Regions from separate parts of the Serratia sp. K1WW1 genome, predicted to be linked through region 1. Evidence: predicted binding sites of a transcription regulator. Region 1 holds the regulator's gene; each other region holds the start of a gene.
The links. Region 1 encodes PurR, which represses purine synthesis genes. Its sites were predicted from a motif close to CANGCAAACGTTTGCNTG; they were not measured.

Region 1 (5,382 bases):
CCAGCTGTAGCGTGTTTTGCAGCGCAGCGGCTTTGCCACTGTTGTTGGGGAAGGGCATCAACGCATTGGCCACTAGAATAGGATAGCTGGCACCGTTTACTAACGCCATAAAGCAGAACGGGATCAGCAGAGTGGTCAACGTTGGTTCACTTAGTGTGGCGATCAGATACAACGCCACCATGCTGACACCGTAAGCTAACAGCAACCACGGCAGCAAGGTTTTGCCAGAGATGCGATTTAAGGCGCTACGGCAGCTATAACCCCCTAATAAGAAGGCCAGCGTTTGCGGCACATAGCTCAGGCCAATATCGTTGGGACTATACCCCATATCGCCGAGGATAAAGGGTGAACCCGTCAGCCAGGCGAAGAAGCCGGCAGAACAGGCGGCAAAAACCATCACGTTGCCGCTGAACACCGGGGATTTCAAGATCTGCATAAAGCCAAGGCTGGGCTTTTTATCGGCGGAAGGTACCAGTCTGCTGCGGTCTTTCAGTAGCAAGGTGGGGATCAGCAGCAGGGCGGTGATCCCCAACAGCACGGCGAAGATGGCCCGCCATCCCATATGGTTGAGCAACCAGGCACCCAGCAGTGGAGCCAGCGCCGGAGAGAGGGCGACTAGCGGCATAATGGAGGCGAAAACGCGGTTGGCTTTGCCATCGCGGTAGCGATCGACCACGATCGCCTGCCAGGTGACGGCGGCTGAACAGACGCCAATGGCTTGAATAAAGCGCAGTGACCACAGTTGTGCCACGTTCTCGACCCAAAGCATACCGAGGCAGCCGACGGCGAACAGCGCAAGGCCAATCAATAACACGGGCTTACGGCCAATACGGTCGGACAGCGGCCCCCACAGCAACTGGGCAAAGGCAAAGCCTGCCAGGAAGATACTCAGGCTGGCGCTGATCGCCCCAGCGGAGATTTGCAGATCCTGCTGCATTGCCCCAAAGGCGGGCAGGTACATATCGGTAGCCAGATAGCCCAACATACTCAGGCCGGCCAGGTAGAACATAAATCCAAAATTTCGCATTGCTATTTCTCGTTAAAATTATGTTGTCGCAGGTTTTGAAGCGCCGGCAAGTGTATACGGCTGGATCTCTGCTTGTGAAACGGTAATATTTGCAAGGTGCTGTTAAAAAATTTGAAGGCAAACATATGTGGTCTGAATATTCACTCGATGTAGTAGATGCGGTAGCGCGGACCGGCAGTTTCAGCGCGGCGGCACAGGAGTTGCACCGCGTTCCTTCTGCTGTGAGCTATACGGTGCGTCAACTGGAGCAATGGCTGGCAGTGCCTTTGTTTGAACGCCGTCACCGCGATGTGGAACTCACGCCAGCGGGGGCGCTGTTTATTAAGGAGGCGCGAGTTGTTATCAAAAAAATGCTCGATACCCGACGGCAGTGTCAGCAGGTGGCAAACGGTTGGCGCGGGCAACTGCGGATTGCGGTCGATCTGATCGTCAAACCCCAGCGCAGCCGCCAGCTGGTGCTGGATTTTTATCGCCATTTTCCCGACGTGGAACTGATGGTACAGCCGGAAGTCTTCAACGGCGTGTGGGATGCGCTGGTCGATGGCCGCGCTGAGATGGCCATTGGTGCAACACGTGCGGTGCCGGTGGGCGGCGGTTTTGCCTTTCGCGATATGGGCTTTATGAATTGGCTCTGCGTAGTCCATGCTAAACATCCGCTGGCCGCCTTGCAAGGAAAGCTGCGAGACGATCAGCTACGACCTTATCCCTCGTTGCTGTTGGAAGATACTTCGCGCAATTTACCCAAGCGGGTGACCTGGTCGCTGGACAACCAGCGGCGATTGACCGTGCCGGACTGGGTTTCGGCGGTAGATTGTTTGCGTGCCGGGCTGTGTGTGGGCATGGTACCCGCGCATCGGGTATTGCCGTTGGTACAAAGTGGCGAACTGGTGGTATTACCACTGCATGAGCCTTTCCCGCCTAGCGCCTGCTGCTTGACCTGGCAGCAAAACGCCCAGTCTCCGGCCATGGCCTGGCTGTTGGACTATCTGGGCGACAGCGAAACGCTCAATCAGGAATGGCTCAGTGAAGAGGAGCCGGGTGCTTAATCGGGCGCAGTATTGCAGCGCCCCAACAGGAGTTAACGGCGGTAATCGACAAAAGGACCATCGGCGACTGAGCGGCGCTCGATGAGTTTTGGATGCACTTCAATCACCTGCGATTCTTCACGCTTGCTGATAATGCGATCCAACAGCATGGTAAAGGCCATCTCGCCCAGGCGCTCTTTCGGCTGGTGAATGGTGGTCAGCGCCGGGGTGAAGTAGCGGGCATTACGCACGTTGTCGTAGCCAATCACCGAGATATCCTGCGGTACACGCAACCCCAGCTCATCGGCGGCGCAGATCGCCCCCATGGCCATAATATCGCCGCCACAGAAAACGGCGGTTGGACGATGCTTTTGCGACAGGATCTGATGCATGGCTTTATAGCCAGATTCAGGCTCGAAATCCCCCTGCACGATCCATTCTTCGCGCACTTCGATGTTGGCTTCCTTCATGGCTTTCAGAAAGCCCTGGTGGCGACCTCCACCGGTATTACGCGCCAGTTGACCAGGAATGGCACCGATGTCACGGTGGCCACGTTCGATCAGGTAGCGGCCTGCCAGGTAGCCGCCCTCGAAGGCATTGTCGATAATGGTATCGGTGAAGTCTCCGCGCGCGGTACCCCAATCCATCACCACCATGGGAATATTACGGTAATCTTCCAGCATGCCCAGTAGCTGATCTGGATATTCTGAGCACATCACCAGCAGGCCATCGACGCGTTTTTGCGCCAACATCGCCAGATAGGCTTGCTGTTTATCCAGATTATTGTGCGAGTTACACAAGATCAGGGTATAGCCTTTGCTGTAGCAGCTGTTTTCCACCGCTTCGATCACTTCGGCAAAATAGGGGGCCTCGCTCGAAGTGGCGAGCAAACCGATCGATTTGGTGTGGTTGACCTTGAGGCTGCGGGCCACGGCGCTGGGTGAATAGTGCAGCTCTTTGATGGCGGCCCAAACGGCCGTTTTGGTATCTTCGGCGACGAAACGCGTTTTATTGATAACGTGCGAAACGGTAGTGGTAGAAACGCCAGCGCGTTTGGCCACATCTTTAATCGTTGCCATGTAAAAAATGACTCCTAAACCCACATGTTACAGCATGTAAGTATGATGTTAATCGTTTGCCTGCGTAGATCCTTTCCCAGATAAGCGAAAACTGAGTTTTTAGTGCTGAAGTCGTAAATCGCTTGAACAGGGAGGGGCAGTTTATCGGTACGCAGTTGTGAACTGCGGATTTTGTCGCATATTGAAGAAAAGTGGAAGAGCTAATCGGTAATTATCAGCGGGGAAATCATAACAAGATTTTAATCACGAACTGTGGGAAAATGATTTGACGTATAAACTGTGTGGCTTATGCTCTGGAAAAGCCAATCTGAGAGGGAGTTGTATATGGATACCGATTTGAAGATGTCATTACTCACCACCGTGGGTGCCTTGGCAATGATTATTGCTTTCAGTTTTATTGCCGCATTGAACTGATCCGCAGCAGAAAAACAGAGGCGCAGCTTGATGCCGCGCCTTATTATTAGCTAGCCACCCGTCGTTAAGCCAGGTTTTCTGCCACGAACGCCCAGTTCACCAACGCCCAGAAGTTTTCCAGGTACTTTGGCCGCGCATTGCGGTAGTCGATGTAGTAAGCATGTTCCCACACGTCAACGGTCAATAGCGGAACGTCTGCGCCGGTCAGCGGGGTTGCCGCATTCGAGGTGCTGACAATCGCCAGACTGCCGTCCGCTTTTTTCACCAGCCAGGTCCAGCCAGCGCCGAAGTTTTTCACGGCGGCATCGGTGAACTGCTCTTTAAAGGCGGCGAAGGAGCCGAATGACTTATTGATCGCCTCTGCCACTGCGCCCGTTGGCTCGCCACCACCTTGCGGTGATAAACAGTGCCAATAGAAGGTGTGGTTCCAGACCTGGGCGGCGTTGTTGAACACGCCGCCGGTGGAGGTCTTGACGATCTCGACCAGGGATTTTCCTTCGAACTCGCTGCCTTTCACCAGATTGTTCAGGTTAACCACGTAGGTGTTATGGTGCTTGCCATAGTGGTATTCCAGCGTTTCTGCGGAAATGTGCGGTTCGAGAGCGTTTTTCTCATATGGTAATGCAGGTAATTCAAACGACATTGCTTTCTCCTTTTATAGACAATACGTCTCTCCGACGCTGTGGGCCTGGGTGGCCAAGGGCGGAAAAGCGCGATTGCACCACTTTTGTTATGGTTATTAATCTTAACAACTTTCCGGGGGAAAAGAACATCCAAACTGTGCCAAGTGGCTGATTGATTAAAGTCGCAGCGGCTTTTTATTTTTGGGGGGAAGGGAAGCACGGCCGAGCGGTTGGCTCAGCCGTGATAGGTTAACGGATGGTGGTTGGAGTCACTACGCGGCGGGCACCAATGTAATGGTTCTGCCAATAGTCGTTATCCAACTGACTGATGCGAATTTCTTCACCGGTGCGTGGTGACTGGATGAATTTACCGTTACCAAGATAGACGCCAACGTGATCGGCGGTGCCACGGTTGTTGATGCGGAAGAACACCAGATCGCCTTTCTCCAGCTCATTACGTTTGATCGGAGCTGCATCACGCAGGTGGTACATTTCGTTGGCGGTACGCGGCATTTTGATTTTCACCACGTCCTTGTACGCGTAATAAATCAGCCCGCTGCAGTCAAAGCCTGTACCAGGTGAAGATCCACCCCAGCGGTAGGGTTTGCCCATTTGCCCCATCAGCTTGGCCATGGCTGTTTGCTTGGCGTGCTGGTAGCGCTTTTTGTGAGCGGCGGAAAGTTTCAGTGGCTTATCGCGGCCAGCCAATTTTGCCGTAGCTTTACCTTCTTCACGATGGCGACCATAACCTTTTTTATAGCCTTTTTTAGGCGGAGTCACTTTGAGCTTGGCCGTTTTGGTTGCCTGGCTTTTGGTTTTAACGCGGGTGGTTTTTTTGGCGGTCTTTATAGTTGCTGGTTTGGTTTTTAGCGTTTTCGGAGGGGTGGCTGCCTTCACTTTTTTATTGGCTTTCTCCGCTTTCTTTTTCTTGCGGTCGTCTGGCCGGGCTTCATTAACGTGACTCTTGCGCTGCTCGGCAGAAACACGTGCCTGTGGCGCAGCGTGCGCCAAATTGAAGAAGAGCTGCGTAAATAGCAGCACAAAAAGTGTAATAATTAACCGCATATCGACGTTACCAACCTTGGCTCCGAAACAGAAATCGAATGAGTCACAGTATTCCCGAAATTCACCCTATAAAACAGCGTGGATCTCATAAATACTAATCCATATTGTGAGAAAACGTTAATGGCATTTTTATTGTTGCAAAATCAAAC
Region 2 (5,382 bases), 2.6 Mb from region 1:
ATCCACCCGGAATACCGTGTCCAAGGGGAAAACAGTGAGGTCGAGCTACAAGAAGCCCTGACGCCGGTGTATCCCACCACCGAAGGGATCCGCCAAGCCACTTTGCGCAAGTTGACCGATCAGGCGCTGGAGTTGCTGGATACCTGTGCGATTGCCGAGCTGCTGCCACCAGAGTTAAGCGGTGGCCTGATGAGCCTGCCGCAGGCGCTGCATATGCTGCACCGTCCGCCGCCGGATATCCAACTGGCTGATTTGGAACAGGGCAAGCACCCGGCACAAAAACGCCTGATCCTTGAAGAGCTGCTGGCGCATAACCTCAGCATGTTGGCCGTCCGCGCCGGAGCGCAAAGCTATCGGGCATTATCGCTAACGCCTGACGATCGGCTTAAAAACAGTTTCCTGGCCCAGCTCCCCTTCTCGCCTACCGGTGCTCAGACTCGGGTTGTGGCAGATATTGAAGCGGATCTGCAAAAAGGTTTCCCGATGATGCGCCTGGTACAGGGCGACGTCGGCTCAGGTAAAACTCTGGTTGCTGCCCTGGCCGCACTACGCGTCATTGCTCACGGCAAACAGGTGGCGCTGATGGCCCCCACCGAATTACTCGCCGAACAACACGCCAATAACTTCCGCCAATGGTTTGAACCCTTGGGGATTGAGGTAGGTTGGTTGGCCGGCAAGCAAAAGGGCAAGGCACGCCTCGCCCAACAGGAAGCTATTGCCAGCGGCCAGGTGTCGATGGTGGTAGGGACGCACGCCATTTTCCAGGAGCAGGTGCAGTTTAATGGCCTGGCCCTGGTGATTATCGATGAACAACACCGCTTTGGTGTGCATCAGCGGCTGGCGCTGTGGGAGAAAGGCGAAGAACAAGGGTTCCATGCTCATCAGTTGATCATGACCGCCACGCCAATCCCACGCACGCTGGCGATGACCGCCTACGCCGATCTGGACACCTCGGTGATCGATGAATTGCCGCCGGGCCGTACGCCGGTGACAACCGTGGCGATCCCCGATACGCGCCGGGCCGATATTATCCAGCGGGTAAAAAGCGCCTGTATTGAAGAAGGCCGCCAGGCATATTGGGTCTGCACGCTGATCGAAGAGTCTGATTTACTGGAAGCCCAAGCCGCAGAAGCAACCTGGGAAGAATTGAAGATTGCGCTGCCGGAACTGAAGGTGGCGCTGGTGCATGGCCGCATGAAGTCAGCGGAGAAGCAGGCGGTAATGCAAGCCTTCAAGCAGGGCGAACTGCAATTGCTGGTAGCCACCACGGTGATTGAAGTGGGCGTTGATGTACCAAACGCCAGCCTGATGATCATCGAAAACCCGGAGCGGCTTGGCTTGGCCCAGCTGCACCAGCTGCGTGGCCGGGTTGGCCGTGGTGCGGTAGCCTCTCACTGCGTGCTGCTATATAAAACCCCGCTCAGCAAAACCGCTCAAAAACGCCTGCAGGTGCTGCGCGACAGTAACGATGGCTTTGTGATTGCCCAGCAGGATTTGGAAATCCGTGGGCCGGGTGAGCTATTGGGGACGCGCCAAACCGGCAGTGCGGAGTTTAAAGTGGCCGATTTGATGCGCGATCAGGCCATGATCCCCGAAGTTCAGCGCGTAGCGCGCCATATTCACCAGCAATATCCGCAGCATGCGCATGCACTGATTGAGCGCTGGCTGCCAGAAACCGCTCGCTACTCCAACGCTTAATCAATCTGCCCCTCTTTTTACAAAGAGGGGCTACATCACTTAGCCGATCGCCGGGAACACCGGCAGCATCAGGTACAGCTTGATCACGATGGCGTTAGCGATATCGATAAAGAACGCGCCCACCATCGGCACCACCAAAAATGCCAGATGCGAAGGGCCGAAACGATCGGTGATCGCCTGCATGTTGGCAATGGCCGTTGGCGTCGCCCCCATGCCAAAACCGCAGTGCCCCGCAGCCAGCACGGCAGCATCGTAGTTTTTACCCATCACGCGATAGGTCACGAAGATGGCATACAAAGCCATGACCAGTGTCTGCACCGCCAGGATCGCCAACATCGGCAGGGCTAGCGAAGCCAGCTCCCACAGGCGCAGGCTCATCAACGCCATCGCCAGGAACAGCGACAGGCTCACGTTACCCAGTACGGAGACCGCTCGCTCAAACACTTGGTAGAAGCCCGTTGCCGACAGGGTGTTGCTGAGGATCACGCCAACAAACAGCACGCAGACAAAGGTCGGCAGTTCGAAGGCAGTACCATTCAATAACCCGGCAATAAAGTTACCGAGGCTCAGGCAGATGGCGATCATGGCGATGGTTTCAATCATCACCAGCGAGGTGATCAGGCGGCCACTTTCCGGCTTCTCAAAGCCGCTCGGCTGCACGCTGTCATCCGGTGTGCCTTCTGGCGTTGAGGAGTGTTTCACCAGATAGCGGGCTACCGGGCCACCAATCAGCCCCCCCAGCACCAGACCAAAGGTGGCGCAGGCCATGGCCACTTCGGTGGCATTCTCAAACCCATAGCGTTCGATGAACACCTTGCTCCAGGCCGCCCCGGTGCCATGCCCGCCCGAAAGCGTAATCGAGCCCGCAATCAGCCCCATTAACGGATCCAGGCCCAGCATTTTCGCCATGCCGATACCGATGGCATTCTGTACCAACAGCAGACCCAGCACCACGAACAGGAACACGACCAGTGCCTTGCCCCCCGCCCGCAGGCGGGCCAGGTTGGCATTCAGGCCGATAGTGGCGAAGAAGGCCAGCATCAATGGGTCTTTCAGCGACATATCAAAGCCGACTTCCCAGTTCACCGTTTTCTTCAAAACCAAGAGCATAACCGCCACCAGTAAACCACCGGCAACGGGAGCAGGAATTGTATATTTTCTCAGCAGGGGAATGGAGCGCACGCATTTGCCCCCAAGCAACAGGACCAGCGTGGCGGCAACTAAAGTGCCGTAAGTATCGAGATGAAACATCTAGCTACTCCGTGTAGTAATTAAATCCAATAAATTAATAAGTTATAAAATTTACTCAGTTTTTTAACTCGATGAAGGGTGGATTAAAAGTAAAAACGGCTAATAACACAAGAAAAAATGAACGAAAATGCGACATGCACGGTGTTGGGGTGGTGCAAAATATTAATGCGCAACCGTTTGCTTTTGTGAGGCAGATCATTAAAATGCCTTCTTTGCCGCCTTAGGGAAAGCCACACCATGTCCAGCCAAACCGCCGAGCTTGATGCCGCGCAAAAAGCATCAGCCCCCGTTTCACAAAATAGTGAACTGATTTACCGCCTGGAAGATCGCCCGCCGCTGCCACAAACGCTGTTTGCCGCCAGTCAGCATCTACTGGCGATGTTTGTTGCCGTGATCACCCCGGCCCTGTTGATCTGCCAGGCGCTTGGCCTGCCAGCGCAGGATACGCAGCACATCATCAGCATGTCGCTGTTTGCTTCCGGTTTGGCCTCGATACTGCAAATCAAAACCTGGGGCCCGGTGGGGTCTGGTCTGCTGTCCATTCAGGGCACCAGCTTCAACTTTGTCTCACCGCTGATTATGGGCGGGCTGGCGCTGAAAAACGGCGGCGCAGACGTGCCCACCATGATGGCTGCGCTGTTTGGCACCTTGATGGTCGCCTCTTGTACCGAAATCCTGCTTTCACGCGTGCTGCACCTGGCGCGCCGCATCATTACCCCGCTGGTCTCCGGCATTGTGGTGATGATTATCGGCCTGTCGCTGATCCAGGTCGGGCTGACCTCTATCGGTGGCGGCTATGCGGCGATGGGCGATCACACCTTCGGCGCGCCCAAGAATCTGCTGCTGGCAGGCGCAGTGCTGGTAGTGATTATTCTGCTTAACCGCCAACGTAACCCTTACCTGCGCGTCGCTTCGTTGGTGATCGCCATGGCCACAGGTTATCTGCTGGCCTGGGCCATGGGCATGCTGCCGGAAACCGAAGCGGCTACCCAAACGAACTTGATCACCGTTCCTACCCCGCTGTATTACGGCCTGGGCTTTGACTGGAACCTGTTATTGCCGCTGATGCTGATCTTTATGGTCACGTCGCTGGAAACCATCGGTGATATCACCGCCACCTCCGACGTTTCTGAACAGCCGGTCAGTGGCCCGCTATATATGAAGCGCCTGAAAGGCGGCGTGCTGGCCAACGGCCTGAACTCGATGCTGTCGGCGGTGTTCAACACCTTCCCGAACTCCTGCTTTGGTCAGAACAACGGGGTGATCCAGTTGACAGGCGTTGCCAGCCGCTACGTCGGTTTTGTGGTAGCACTGATGCTGATCCTGCTGGGGCTGTTCCCGGCCGTTGCCGGTTTTGTGCAGCATATTCCTGAGCCGGTGCTAGGCGGTGCAACCATCGTGATGTTCGGTACTATTGCAGCCTCCGGCGTGCGTATCGTTTCCCGCGAGAAGCTAAACCGCCGCGCCATCATGATTATGGCGCTGTCGCTGGCCGTCGGTATGGGGGTTTCCCAACAGCCGCTGATCTTGCAGTTTGCACCGGACTGGCTGAAAACTCTGCTTTCTTCCGGTATCGCTGCCGGTGGTATCACCGCCATTGTGCTGAACCTGCTGTTCCCACCAGAAGAAAAATAAGCACTTCCCGCAGCAAACCAACGGCCATTGGCAAACCGCTACTGGCCGTTTTTTTATTGTCTTTCAGGCCATTGCCCTTGAGCTGGAAGGCTAATTGCGGCATAAACAGGGTATCTTTTCTGTCCGCTACGGATCCACACGATGAAATTTATCGGAAAACTATTGATCACGTTGCTGCTGCTGATAGTGCTGGCCATTGTGCTGCTCTACGTAGTGGGGCAAACCCGCTGGGCCGCAGGCTGGTTGAGTCACTGGATCAGCGATCGTGGTGATTACCAGCTGTCGGTAGAAAAAATAACGCATTCGTGGAGCAAACCAGGACAGCTCAGCCTGGAGGGCGTAACCCTCGCCCGTGCCAACCAACCGCAACTCTTGGCGGCCAAGCAGGTGGATATGGCTTTCAGCCTGCGGCAAATTACCGAGCCACGCTATTTCGATAGCATCACGCTGCGCGACGGTACCCTAAACGTTCAGCCTTTGCAGGGCGCACCGCTGCCAATACAGGCCGATGTGCTGCAACTGAGCAATATGGCACTGCAATCTAACGATGAGAGCTGGCAGCTTAACGCGCAGAAGGTCAATGCCGGGATCAACCCGTGGCAGCCAACGGCAGGCCATTTGCTCGGGGATAACAATCAGTTCCAGTTCAGCGCCGGTTCGATGGTGGTCAACGGTATTCCGGCATCGCAGGTGTTGATCCAGGGCGAAATCAAACAAAATCAGCTGGTATTGAGCGACTTTGGTGCCGATCTGGCACAGGGCGATTTGACCGGGGTAGCCAGCCGAGCTGCCGATGGC
Region 3 (5,382 bases), 440 kb from region 1:
TTGGCTATTGCGGATCTCTTCATTGAGGCCGCTGAAGTGCACGGCAAAGGTTTTATCCAGGCCAAATATCGATGGCCAGTCAATGGCCTGCACACCGAGGTACAGATCCAAATCGCTGTGCACGCGAAATTCATTCAGCGGCAACAGAATACGCGAAGCCAGGCGGCTCCAGAGCAGGCTTTGGTACAGAAGACGATCGTCACCCTGAAAATGTACTCCCCCCTGCACCACTTTGCAGGAGTGAGCGCCAAGCCGCTCCAGTTCGCTTTTTAACAGTTCTTCCAGTCCACGCGCCGTGCTGGCAAACAGAGTGTTCATATCGTGCTTATCACCAAAAAGAAAATTGTTGCGCATTATAGCTAATCCAGACCGCTTGTCATAAAGTTGCTCCCTTCTATTTCATTTATCGCACGGAGGCAGGGGTGATCACGCTCTCCCGACTTTACGTTCATCCGGTCAAATCACTACGGGGTTTGCAGCTTTCTCACGCTCAGGTGGCCAGCAACGGCCTGGCTTTTGATCGCTCTTTCATGATCACCGAGCCAGACGGTACCTTCATCACCGCCCGCCAATACCCGCAGATGGTGCTGTTTACCCCGGCATTGCTGGCCGATGGCCTGTTTCTGACCGCACCGGACGGTGAAAGCGCGGCGATCCGCTTCGTTGACTTCGCCCCAGATGCGCAGCCGACCGAGGTGTGGGGCAACCATTTCACCGCATTGATCGCGCCGGTGGCCATCAACAGTTGGCTAAGCGGTTATTTTCAGCGCGAGGTCCAGCTGCGCTGGGTTGGGCCTGAATTAACCCGTAGGGTAAAGAAGCACCCGGAAATTCCACTCTCCTTTGCCGACGGTTACCCTTATCTGCTGATTAATGAAGCCTCGTTCCAGGATCTGCAGCAACGTTGCCCAAGCAGCATCAGGCTGGAGCAGTTCCGCCCGAACCTGGTGGTGACCGGCAGCCCGGCCTGGGCAGAAGATGGTTGGCAGGTGATCCGCGTCGGCGACGTGATGTTCGATCTGGTAAAACCCTGCAGCCGCTGCGTATTGACCACGGTCAGCGTCGAACGTGGCCGCAAACACCCGAGCGGCGAGCCGTTGAGTACGCTACAACAGTTCCGCACTGCCGATAATGGCGACGTCGACTTTGGCCAAAACATGATTGCCCGTAACAGCGGTATTATCCGCGTCGGCGATAGCGTTGAAGTGTTGTCAACCAAACCACCGCGGCCTTATGGGGCAGGCAAGGTCGTCGAAAGCCTGCAGGCACCGCAGGACAGCACCACCAGCGTGAGCATTGAGTATCAAGGAAAGGTGTTTGCCGGTAATAACCAGCAGATATTGTTAGAGCAGTTGGAGCAGCAAGGCATTCGCATTCCTTACTCCTGCCGGGCTGGCCTGTGCGGCAGTTGCAAGATAACGCTGGTGGAGGGCGAGGTTGCGCCGCTAAAGAAAAGCGCAGTGGCCGCCAACGGCGCCATCCTCTGTTGCAGCTGTATTCCTAAAAGCGATGTGAAGTTGATGTAGCGCTGATTACACTGCCCTGTCGTAAGCCGGGGCAGACTGTTCATCCGGGATGCAAAGTTTCAGACGATCGTGCATCACTTTGATCGCATCCCCCAGCACCATGGTTCGCCCAGCCAACACCAGCTGATTTTGTGCCAGTAAGCACAGGCTGGCATTATCCCCGGCTTCCACCACCAGCAGACGCGCATCGACACCGCTATCCATCACCTTCACCGCCGCCAACTCGCCATTTTTAGGGCGTAGCGGATAGTGTTGCTGAGCAAAATGCCAGCTCTTGGGCATCAGGGGTTTGAGAAAACGAAAGGCCACCAGCGCATTTAATACCAACTCGGCACGTTGTTCATGGCTGAGCTTTATCTGTTTGCACTGTTCTTCATAATCAAAATAAAGCGCCGCATCATCGACGCAGAATGCACATTCAGCGAAGGCGTCCGGGGTTAGCATTTTTGCCGGAAAGCGTGAACGGAAGATCATACCATTGGCTAAATCGAGCATCAGTCGATCGTGCTCAGCGTCAAAATACCAACGCCAATTGTCATCAGGTTTTATCTTCATTGCTTATCCTTCTCACCACATGCCAACGCAGTATTACGCAAAGGGCGATTTTATCACCAGAAAGGTTGCTTAAACATCGGATAATTCCGCTACCGAACAAAATATAGACGAGCCGGGGGCAGAAATAAACCCCCGGTCGAAAATGAAAGGCAAAATATTAGATATGGGTAACGATATCTTTAATCAAACGCGGTCCGTGGAAGATAAAACCGGAATAAATTTGTACCAAAGTTGCCCCGGCCTCCATTTTTTCCCGCGCCGCCGTAAGGGAATCAATTCCGCCAACGCCGATAATCGGCAAGCGCCCTTGCAACTCCTGCGACAAACGGCGGATCACTTCGGTGCTGCGTAACTGTACCGGACGGCCACTTAATCCCCCAGCCTGATCGCTGTAATTCAACCCCTGAACCAGTTTACGATCGAGAGTGGTATTGGTGGCAATGACCCCATCTATATTATGACGCACTAAACTGTCCGCTATTTGGATCAGTTCTTCTTCTGAAAGATCCGGCGCGATCTTTACCGCAACCGGCACATATTTGTGATGGCGAGCCTGCAATTGAGCCTGCTTATTTTTTATCGCCGCTAGCAGATCGTCCAGCGCTTCACCATACTGTAAGGATCGTAATCCCGGGGTATTGGGTGATGAGATATTAATCGCGATATACCCCGCATACGGATAAACCTTATCCATACAGATCAGATAATCGTCTTTGCCTTGCTCGACCGGCGTGTCTTTATTCTTGCCGATATTGATCCCCAGCACGCCGCCAAAATGGGATTTTTTAACGTTTTCAACCAGATTGTCTACGCCGTGGTTATTGAACCCCATGCGGTTGATAAGCCCTTCGGCCGGGACCAGGCGGAACAGACGCGGTTTATCATTGCCCGCTTGCGGACGCGGCGTAACGGTACCGACCTCAACAAAGCCAAAGCCCATCGCGCCAAAGGCATCAATGCACTCGCCGTCTTTATCCAGACCGGCGGCCAAACCTAATGGGTTGCTAAAAGAGAGCCCCATGCAGCTCACCGGCTTGCTCGGCACCGACTGACGGATAAGAAACTCTAGTGGGGTGCCGGTAATACGGCGCAGTTGACTGAAGGTCAATTCGTGTGCGCGCTCGGGATCGAGCTGGAACAAGGCTTTCCTGACGATGGGGTAGTACATGTACTCTCCTGATTTCCCGGTGATATCCTGCTGACTTGAGGTCGCAAGTCAATCGCTGTGCCTGATGGGGATACAGGTGTTGCGGTTATTTAGCGACAACCTCAAGTCAGCAGGATAGGCCTGTCGACCGGGGGCGTATTATCCGGTATCCCCTCGCCAATTGGAATTGATTAAAGGCAAAAAAAGCGCGTTTAGCGCAATCGTTTCCCTTGTATGGCGCTACTTCCCGGCTTTTCCCCATTTACGCATATCAAAATCAAAAAATGAGATTTAAACATCACCCCCTTTTGCTGTTAGCTTTAAAACACTTTACGAACATTAATTTAACATTGATAACTTTTTGATATAAGGAGTGGCGATGCGCGTTATCTCTCTGGCCGGTAGTCCAAGAACCCCCTCACGCTCGGCGGCGCTGTTACAACTGAGCCAACGCTGGCTACAACAGCAGCAGGTGGAAGTGATCCCCTATACCCTGCACGATTTTCAGGCGGAAGACCTGCTGCGCGCCAATTTTAACAGCCCTGATATTAAAGCCTTCGCCGCGCAACTGGCCGCTGCGGATGGTCTGTTGATCGCCACGCCGGTTTATAAGGCATCGTTTTCTGGCGCGCTGAAAACCTTACTCGATCTGCTTCCTGAACGCGCGCTGGAACACAAAGTGGTTTTACCACTGGCCACCGGCGGCTCCATCGGCCACATGCTGGCGGTGGACTATGCCTTGAAGCCTGTGTTGACGGCGCTGAAAGCGCAGGAAGTGCTGCACGGCGTGTTTGCCGATGACGGCCAGATAGTGCTTAACGGTGAACAGACTCAGCTGTCCGATGGGGTGGCCGCACGCCTGAACGAAGCGTTGGACAGTTTTTATCTGGCGCTCAGCCGCCGTAAACCGCCGGTGCCAAACACCGCCGCCTCTCTGTTAACCCGGCAAACTGCCTAACCGCCTAAGGAAATCATTATGCCACTCTCTTTCCGCCGTTGGCTTAACACCGGTGCGCTGGCCGCCATCATGGCGCTGGCGCTGACCAATACCGCTGTCGCACAAGATAACGCGCCTGCTCAGTTTCGTATTGGCTATCAAAAAGGCTCGGTGAGTCTGGTGTTGGCCAAAACCCACCAGTTGCTGGAACAACGCTTTCCTGCCACCAACATCAGTTGGATTGAATTCCCGGCGGGCCCGCAGATGCTTGAGGCGCTGAACGTCGGCAGCATCGATCTGGGCAGCACCGGCGATATCCCGCCAATCTTTGCCCAAGCCGCCGGGGCCGACCTGCTGTACGTCGGCGTAGAGCCGCCAAAACCCAAGGCGGAAGTGATCCTGGTGCCGGAAAATAGCCCGATCCACAGCGTCGCCGAGTTAAAAGGCCACAAAGTAGCCTTCCAGAAAGGCTCCAGCTCACACAACCTGCTACTGCGGGCACTGCAAAGGGACGGCCTGAAGTTTACCGATATCCAACCGGTTTATCTGACGCCCGCCGATGCCAGAGCGGCCTTCCAACAGGGCAACGTCGATGCCTGGGTGATCTGGGATCCCTACTATTCTGCCGCGTTGCTGCAAGGCGGAGTGCGGGTATTGACCGATGGCAGCGAACTGAACCAGACCGGCTCCTTCTACCTGGCTGCTCGCCCTTATACCGAAGCCAACGGTCCGTTCATCCAGCAGGTGCTGGCGGTGCTGACCCAGGCAGATGCGCTGACGCATAGCGATCGGGCGCAGAGCATTACCCTGCTGGCCAAGGCGATGGGCTTACCGGAGGCGGTGATTGCCAGCTATCTGGATCATCGCCCGCCAACGGCCATCAAACCCTTAGGGGACGCGACCATTGCTGCCCAGCAAAAAACCGCCGATCTCTTTTTCGCCAACCGGTTGGTGCCGGTGCAGGTCGATATTTCTCAACGCGTCTGGCATCCAGCCGCACAATAATCAGGAGAGAACCCTATGAGCATTAACGTATTCTGGTTTTTACCAACTCACGGCGATGGCCACTATCTGGGGAGTTCAGAAGGGGCACGTGCGGTCGATTACGGTTATCTTCAGCAGATCGCCCAGGCCGCTGACCGGCTTGGTTTCGGCGGCGTGCTGATCCCAACGGGGCGCTCTTGCGAAGACTCTTGGCTGGTTGCCGCTTCATTAAT
Region 4 (5,382 bases), 870 kb from region 1:
TCGAGTACCAGCGCCACTATATGAAAATCGTCGAGATGCTGGTGGCACTGAATCAGCGTTACAGCAGCAAGATCTCGATTTGTGCGGCCTTCCATTGGCAAATCGCGCGTGAGGCGCTGGGGATTTGCCATAGTATTCGCCGTGAGCCCGAACTGCAGGCGCAACAACAGATCGCTGAAGATTTCTACCGGCGCGGCATTCAGCGGATGATGATCGACAATATGCGGGGGATCAAGCAGACATGGCATGTGATGTTGTGGCTGCATCGCTTAAAACAGTGGCGCATTGATAACGCGACCCCCTTGCGGGCCAGCGAATAACAGGTGTAGGGATCTGCGTCGTTAGCGCGTATAATTCACGCCTATTTTACCGGGGAGAAATACATGCTTGCAGGTATGCCGTCACTGAGTCACCAAGAACAGCAGGAAGCTGCTGAACGTATCCATCTGCTGATGGGGCAGGGCATGAGCAGCGGAGAGGCCATCGCGACTGTGGCGCAAGAAATCCGCGAAAAACATCAGGGCGATCAGGTTAGCGTGATGTTCGACGATGAAGAAGAAGAACAGCAGCAGGAAGAACCGACCGAGTATCTGGACGAAGATAGCGAAGACGACGAAAACTACTGACGTTAGCGGGGGTCGGCGTCCCGAACCCCCAACCGGTTTACCCTTGCACCGTCACCGCAGCAGCGGCCTGTTTGGCCAGCTCTACCGCTTGCTCTACTTCTGGTGCAACGGCCAGTGCAACACCCATCCGGCGTTTGCCCTCGATGTTCGGTTTACCGAATAACCGCACCTGGTTATAACCACTTAGTGCCGTCTCCAACCCGCTGAAGCGCACGTTGTCGCTGCTTAGCTCCGGCAGGATCACCGCAGAGGCGGCAGGCCCGAACTGGCGTATCGCGTTAATCGGCAGCCCAAGGAAAGCGCGCACGTGCAGTGCGAACTCGGACAGATCCTGCGAAATCAGCGTAACCATGCCGGTGTCGTGCGGGCGTGGTGAGACCTCGCTGAAAATCACTTCATCACCGCAGACGAACAGCTCTACGCCGAACAGGCCAAATCCACCCAGTGCGTTAACCACCTTGGCTGCGATCGCCTGAGCACGGCTTAATGCCAGCTCAGACATCCGCTGCGGCTGCCAGGACTCGCGGTAATCCCCATCTTCCTGACGGTGGCCAATAGGCTCACAGAAATGTACGCCATCGATGGCGTTGATGGTCAGCAGAGTGATCTCGAAATCAAATTTGACCAGCCCTTCAACAATGACCCGGCCTCCGCCAGCGCGCCCACCGAGCTGTGCGTAATCCCAGGCTGCGCCCAGTTGCTGCTCTTCACGGATCAGGCTTTGCCCTTTGCCGGATGAGCTCATCACCGGCTTGACGATACAAGGGTAACCAATTTCGGCCACCGCTTGGCGGAAGCTTTGCTCGTTATCGGCAAAGCGGTAGCTGGACGTTGGCAGCTCCAGCGTTTCAGCGGCCAGACGGCGAATACCTTCACGGTTCATGGTCAGACGAGTGGCTTCTGCGCAGGGGACGACATTATGGCCCTGTTGCTCCAACTCAACCAGCATGCTGGTGGCGATAGCCTCTATTTCCGGCACGATAAAATCGGGGCGTTCCTGTTCGATCAACGCTTTTAGCGCCGCGCCATCCAGCATGTTGATGACGTGGCTGCGGTGTGCCACATGCATGGCCGGGGCATCGGCGTAACGGTCGACGGCAATCACTTCCAAGCCTAAACGCTGGCATTCGATGGCCACTTCTTTGCCCAGCTCGCCTGAGCCGAGCAGCATAACGCGGGTGGCGGCAGGGCGCAGGGCGGTTCCAATAGTTAACATAGTCTGATACCTGGATATGAATGAATTCACGGGTCTGACACTGAGCGCGCAGTATATACGAAAACGATTGCGTGCGGCCAGTAGCGCCTATTAACCGCTTTTTTTAACGCCGAAATCCGGAAACCCCACCAACTCTGTTATCATCTGCGCCTGATCCGGTGCCAGCCAAGCGCAGCGCCGCCTTTCCACTTGCTATATAAGAGTTATTGCCGTGAGCACAGTTTCTTTTTCTTCCCTGCCGCTGCCAACTGAACAGTTGGCCAACCTCAACGAACTGGGGTATGCCGAAATGACGCCGGTACAGGCCGCAGCGCTGCCTGCCATCCTGAACGGGCAGGACGTACGTGCCAAAGCGAAAACCGGTAGCGGTAAAACGGCGGCATTTGGCATCGGCCTGCTGGATAAAATCAACGTTGCCAAAGTGGCAACCCAGGCGCTTATTCTCTGCCCGACGCGTGAGCTGGCCGATCAGGTGAGCAAAGAGCTGCGTCGCCTGGCCCGCTTTACCCAGAACATCAAGATACTGACCCTGTGTGGTGGCCAGCCGGTGGGGCCACAGCTCGACTCCCTGGTGCATGCGCCGCACATTGTGGTGGGTACGCCGGGCCGTGTGCAGGAGCATCTGCGCAAGAAAACCCTGGTGCTGGACGAGATGACCGTGCTGGTGCTGGATGAGGCCGACCGCATGCTGGACATGGGCTTTGCCGATGATATCGATGATGTGATCAGCTATACGCCGCCGCAGCGCCAGACCCTGCTATTTTCTGCCACCTATCCGGCGGGCATTGAGCGCATTAGCGCCCGTGTGCAACGCCAGCCACTGAATGTGGAAGTCGAAGATGGCGATGAGCAAGCCTCTATCGAACAACGTTTCTATGAAACCACCCGCGATCAACGCCCTGCGGTGCTGGTGAGCGCCATCCGCCATTATCAGCCAGCGTCCTGCGTGGTGTTCTGTAACACCAAGCGTGATTGCCAGAGCGTGTATGAAGCGCTGGAAGCCCGTGATATCAGCTGTATGGCGCTGCATGGCGATCTTGAACAACGCGATCGTGACCAGGTGCTGGTTCGCTTTGCCAACCGCAGCTGCCGTGTACTGGTGGCGACCGACGTGGCCGCACGTGGCTTGGATATCAAAGAATTGGAACTGGTTGTCAACTACGAGTTATCGTTTGACCCCGAGGTTCACGTCCACCGAATTGGCCGTACTGGCCGTGCCGGTCTGAGTGGGTTGGCAATCAGCCTGTGTACGCCGCAGGAAATGGTGCGTGTTCATGCTCTCGAAGAGTATCTGTCCATGCGCGCAAAATGGTCACCGGTGTCTGAGCTGAGCGGGGCGTCTAACGCGCCGCTGGAAGCGGAAATGGTCACCCTGTGCATCGACGGCGGCCGCAAGGCTAAAATCCGCCCTGGCGATATTCTGGGGGCATTGACCGGTGACGCCGGGCTAACGGCGGCAGAAGTCGGCAAGATCGACATGTTCCCGGTGCATGCCTATGTGGCTATCCGTAAGGCCAGCGCCCGTAAGGCACTGCAACAGCTTCAGCAAGGTAAGATCAAAGGCAAGAGCTGCAAAGTGCGGCTGTTGAAATAATAAACGGCAGGGCGCTTGCAGCCCTGCCCGAAATCACTCTATACTGTATAAAAATACAGTATCATAACCTTTGAGGAAGATGCTCATGGCTGTTGAAGTGAAATATGTAGTAGTGAGAAACGGTGAGGAAAAAATGACTTTCGCAAACAAGAAAGAAGCCGATGCCTACGACAAAATGTTGGATCTGGCCGATAGCCTCGGTGAATGGTTGCAGCAAGCGCCAGTCTCGCTGGAAGAAGAACAGCGTGAAGGGTTGAGCTTCTTCCTGGCGGAGCACAAAGATGTGCTGGCGCAGATCCTGCGTGGTGGTGCCCCGCAAGAGGCCGCCAAAAAGCCGGCCAAAACCAAAGGTGAGAAACCTGCCGCCGCCCCGGAAGAAGGCGCTGCGTCAGAAGAGCAGCAGGCCGCCTAAGCAGTGGTACAGCAACATGATGATAACCAAGGATCCAGCATGTCCCGTGAGATAACCTTCTTCAGCCGTTTTGAGCAAGATATTCTGGCAGGGCGCAAAACCATCACCATTCGGGATGCCAGCGAAGCTGACTTCCAACCGAATGAGGTGCTGCGCGTCAGCCGCAACGAAGACGGCGTATTTTTCTGTTATATCGAGGTAAAGTCGGTAACGCCGGTGCGTCTGGATGAGCTGACGCATGAACATGCGCAGCAGGAGAATATGACCCTCAGCGAACTCAAGCAGGTGATCCAGGATATCTACCCAGGGCTGGATGAGCTGTTTGTCATCGCGTTTACCAAGCGCTGATGCCGTACGCCATCTCACATTGCGATGAGATGCTGACAAAACCTAACCGGTTCACTGCGTAGGGGCGCTGCTGCGCCCATTTACTTACGCGGCTTGTTAACCTTGTGAAATTCGTGTCATTCTTGCCTTAATCAAAGTAAGCGGATGATTTAGCAATGATGACACCTCCCAAGGCAGAAAAACGTCCTTACCCAATCACCATCCATGGCGACACGCGTGTGGATGACTACTACTGGCTGCGCGATGACGAACGTACCGATCCCCAGGTATTGGAGTATTTGCGGGCAGAAAATGCCTACACCGACGCTCAGCTAAAGCCGCAACAGGCGCTGCGTGAAACTCTGTATCAGGAGATGGTCGCGCGTATCCCACAGCAGGAACATTCCGTGCCTTACGTCAGGCGTGGTTTCCGCTATCAGACCCGCTATGAGCCGGGTAATGAATATGCGCTGTATGTGCGCCAGCCTGCAGCGGTCACCGAGCTTTGGGACACCTTGCTCGATGGCAACCAGCGTGCGGAAGGGCACGAATTCTATACGCTGGGCGGGCTGGACGTCAGCCCGGACAACCAGCGCCTGGCCGTGGCGGAGGACTTCCTGTCACGCCGCCAATACGATATCCGTTTCAAGGACCTAGGCGACGATAGCTGGGCCGAAGAGGTGCTGGAAAACACCTCTGGCAACTTCGAGTGGGCGAATGACTCCGCCACCGTCTACTACGTGCGTAAACACGCCAAGACATTGCTGCCGTATCAGGTCTATCGCCACGTGGTGGGTAGCGATCCGCAGCAGGACGTGCTGATCTACGAGGAACAGGATGACACTTTCTACGTCAGCCTGGAAAAAACCACCTCCGAGCGCTTTATTCTGATCCACCTCAGCAGTACCACCACCTCAGAGATCCTGTTGCTGGATGCGAACAGTGCAGACAGTAAGCCGCAGATGTTTGCGCCGCGCCGCAAAGATCACGAATATGCCATCGATCACTACCGTGAGCATTTCTACATTCGCTCTAACAGAAACGGCAAGAACTTTGGCCTGTATCAGAGTGAGCAGGCTGAGGAAAGCCAATGGCAGGAACTGATTGCCCCGCGCACCGATGTCATGCTCGAAGGGTTCAACCTGTTCCGTGACTGGCTGGTGGTGGAGGAACGCATCGCCGGGCTGACCCAGCTGCGCCAAATCCA

Region 2: a site for PurR is predicted at 3,116-3,133, ahead of ACX9GU_RS26905 (nucleobase:cation symporter-2 family protein). Genes of this name have one in related genera too.
Region 3: a site for PurR is predicted at 3,443-3,460, ahead of pyrD (quinone-dependent dihydroorotate dehydrogenase). Genes of this name have one in related genera too.
Region 4: a site for PurR is predicted at 1,899-1,916, ahead of purT (formate-dependent phosphoribosylglycinamide formyltransferase). Genes of this name have one in related genera too.

Annotation. Positions count from the first base shown of each region.
Region 1 is NZ_CM147697.1:3,304,592-3,309,973, reverse strand. It holds gene punC (purine nucleoside transporter PunC) at 1-1,027, opposite strand, end outside; gene punR (DNA-binding transcriptional activator PunR) at 1,153-2,073, shown strand; gene purR (HTH-type transcriptional repressor PurR) at 2,106-3,131, opposite strand; gene cydH (cytochrome bd-I oxidase subunit CydH) at 3,456-3,545, shown strand; gene sodB (superoxide dismutase [Fe]) at 3,610-4,188, opposite strand; gene ACX9GU_RS14930 (C40 family peptidase) at 4,418-5,233, opposite strand.
Region 2 is NZ_CM147697.1:5,906,827-5,912,208, forward strand. It holds gene recG (ATP-dependent DNA helicase RecG) at 1-1,698, shown strand, start outside; gene gltS (sodium/glutamate symporter) at 1,738-2,949, opposite strand; gene ACX9GU_RS26905 (nucleobase:cation symporter-2 family protein) at 3,187-4,584, shown strand; gene ACX9GU_RS26910 (AsmA family protein) at 4,726-5,382, shown strand, end outside.
Region 3 is NZ_CM147697.1:3,746,099-3,751,480, forward strand. It holds gene rlmKL (bifunctional 23S rRNA (guanine(2069)-N(7))-methyltransferase RlmK/23S rRNA (guanine(2445)-N(2))-methyltransferase RlmL) at 1-318, opposite strand, end outside; gene ACX9GU_RS17010 (YcbX family protein) at 423-1,526, shown strand; gene ACX9GU_RS17015 (cell division protein ZapC) at 1,533-2,081, opposite strand; gene pyrD (quinone-dependent dihydroorotate dehydrogenase) at 2,239-3,249, opposite strand; gene ssuE (NADPH-dependent FMN reductase) at 3,608-4,186, shown strand; gene ACX9GU_RS17030 (aliphatic sulfonate ABC transporter substrate-binding protein) at 4,205-5,170, shown strand; gene ssuD (FMNH2-dependent alkanesulfonate monooxygenase) at 5,186-5,382, shown strand, end outside.
Region 4 is NZ_CM147697.1:2,438,307-2,443,688, forward strand. It holds gene ACX9GU_RS11005 (glycosyltransferase) at 1-320, shown strand, start outside; gene ACX9GU_RS11010 (YoaH family protein) at 384-626, shown strand; gene purT (formate-dependent phosphoribosylglycinamide formyltransferase) at 664-1,842, opposite strand; gene dbpA (ATP-dependent RNA helicase DbpA) at 2,054-3,436, shown strand; gene ACX9GU_RS11025 (YebG family protein) at 3,522-3,848, shown strand; gene yqfB (N(4)-acetylcytidine aminohydrolase) at 3,888-4,196, shown strand; gene ACX9GU_RS11035 (S9 family peptidase) at 4,352-5,382, shown strand, end outside.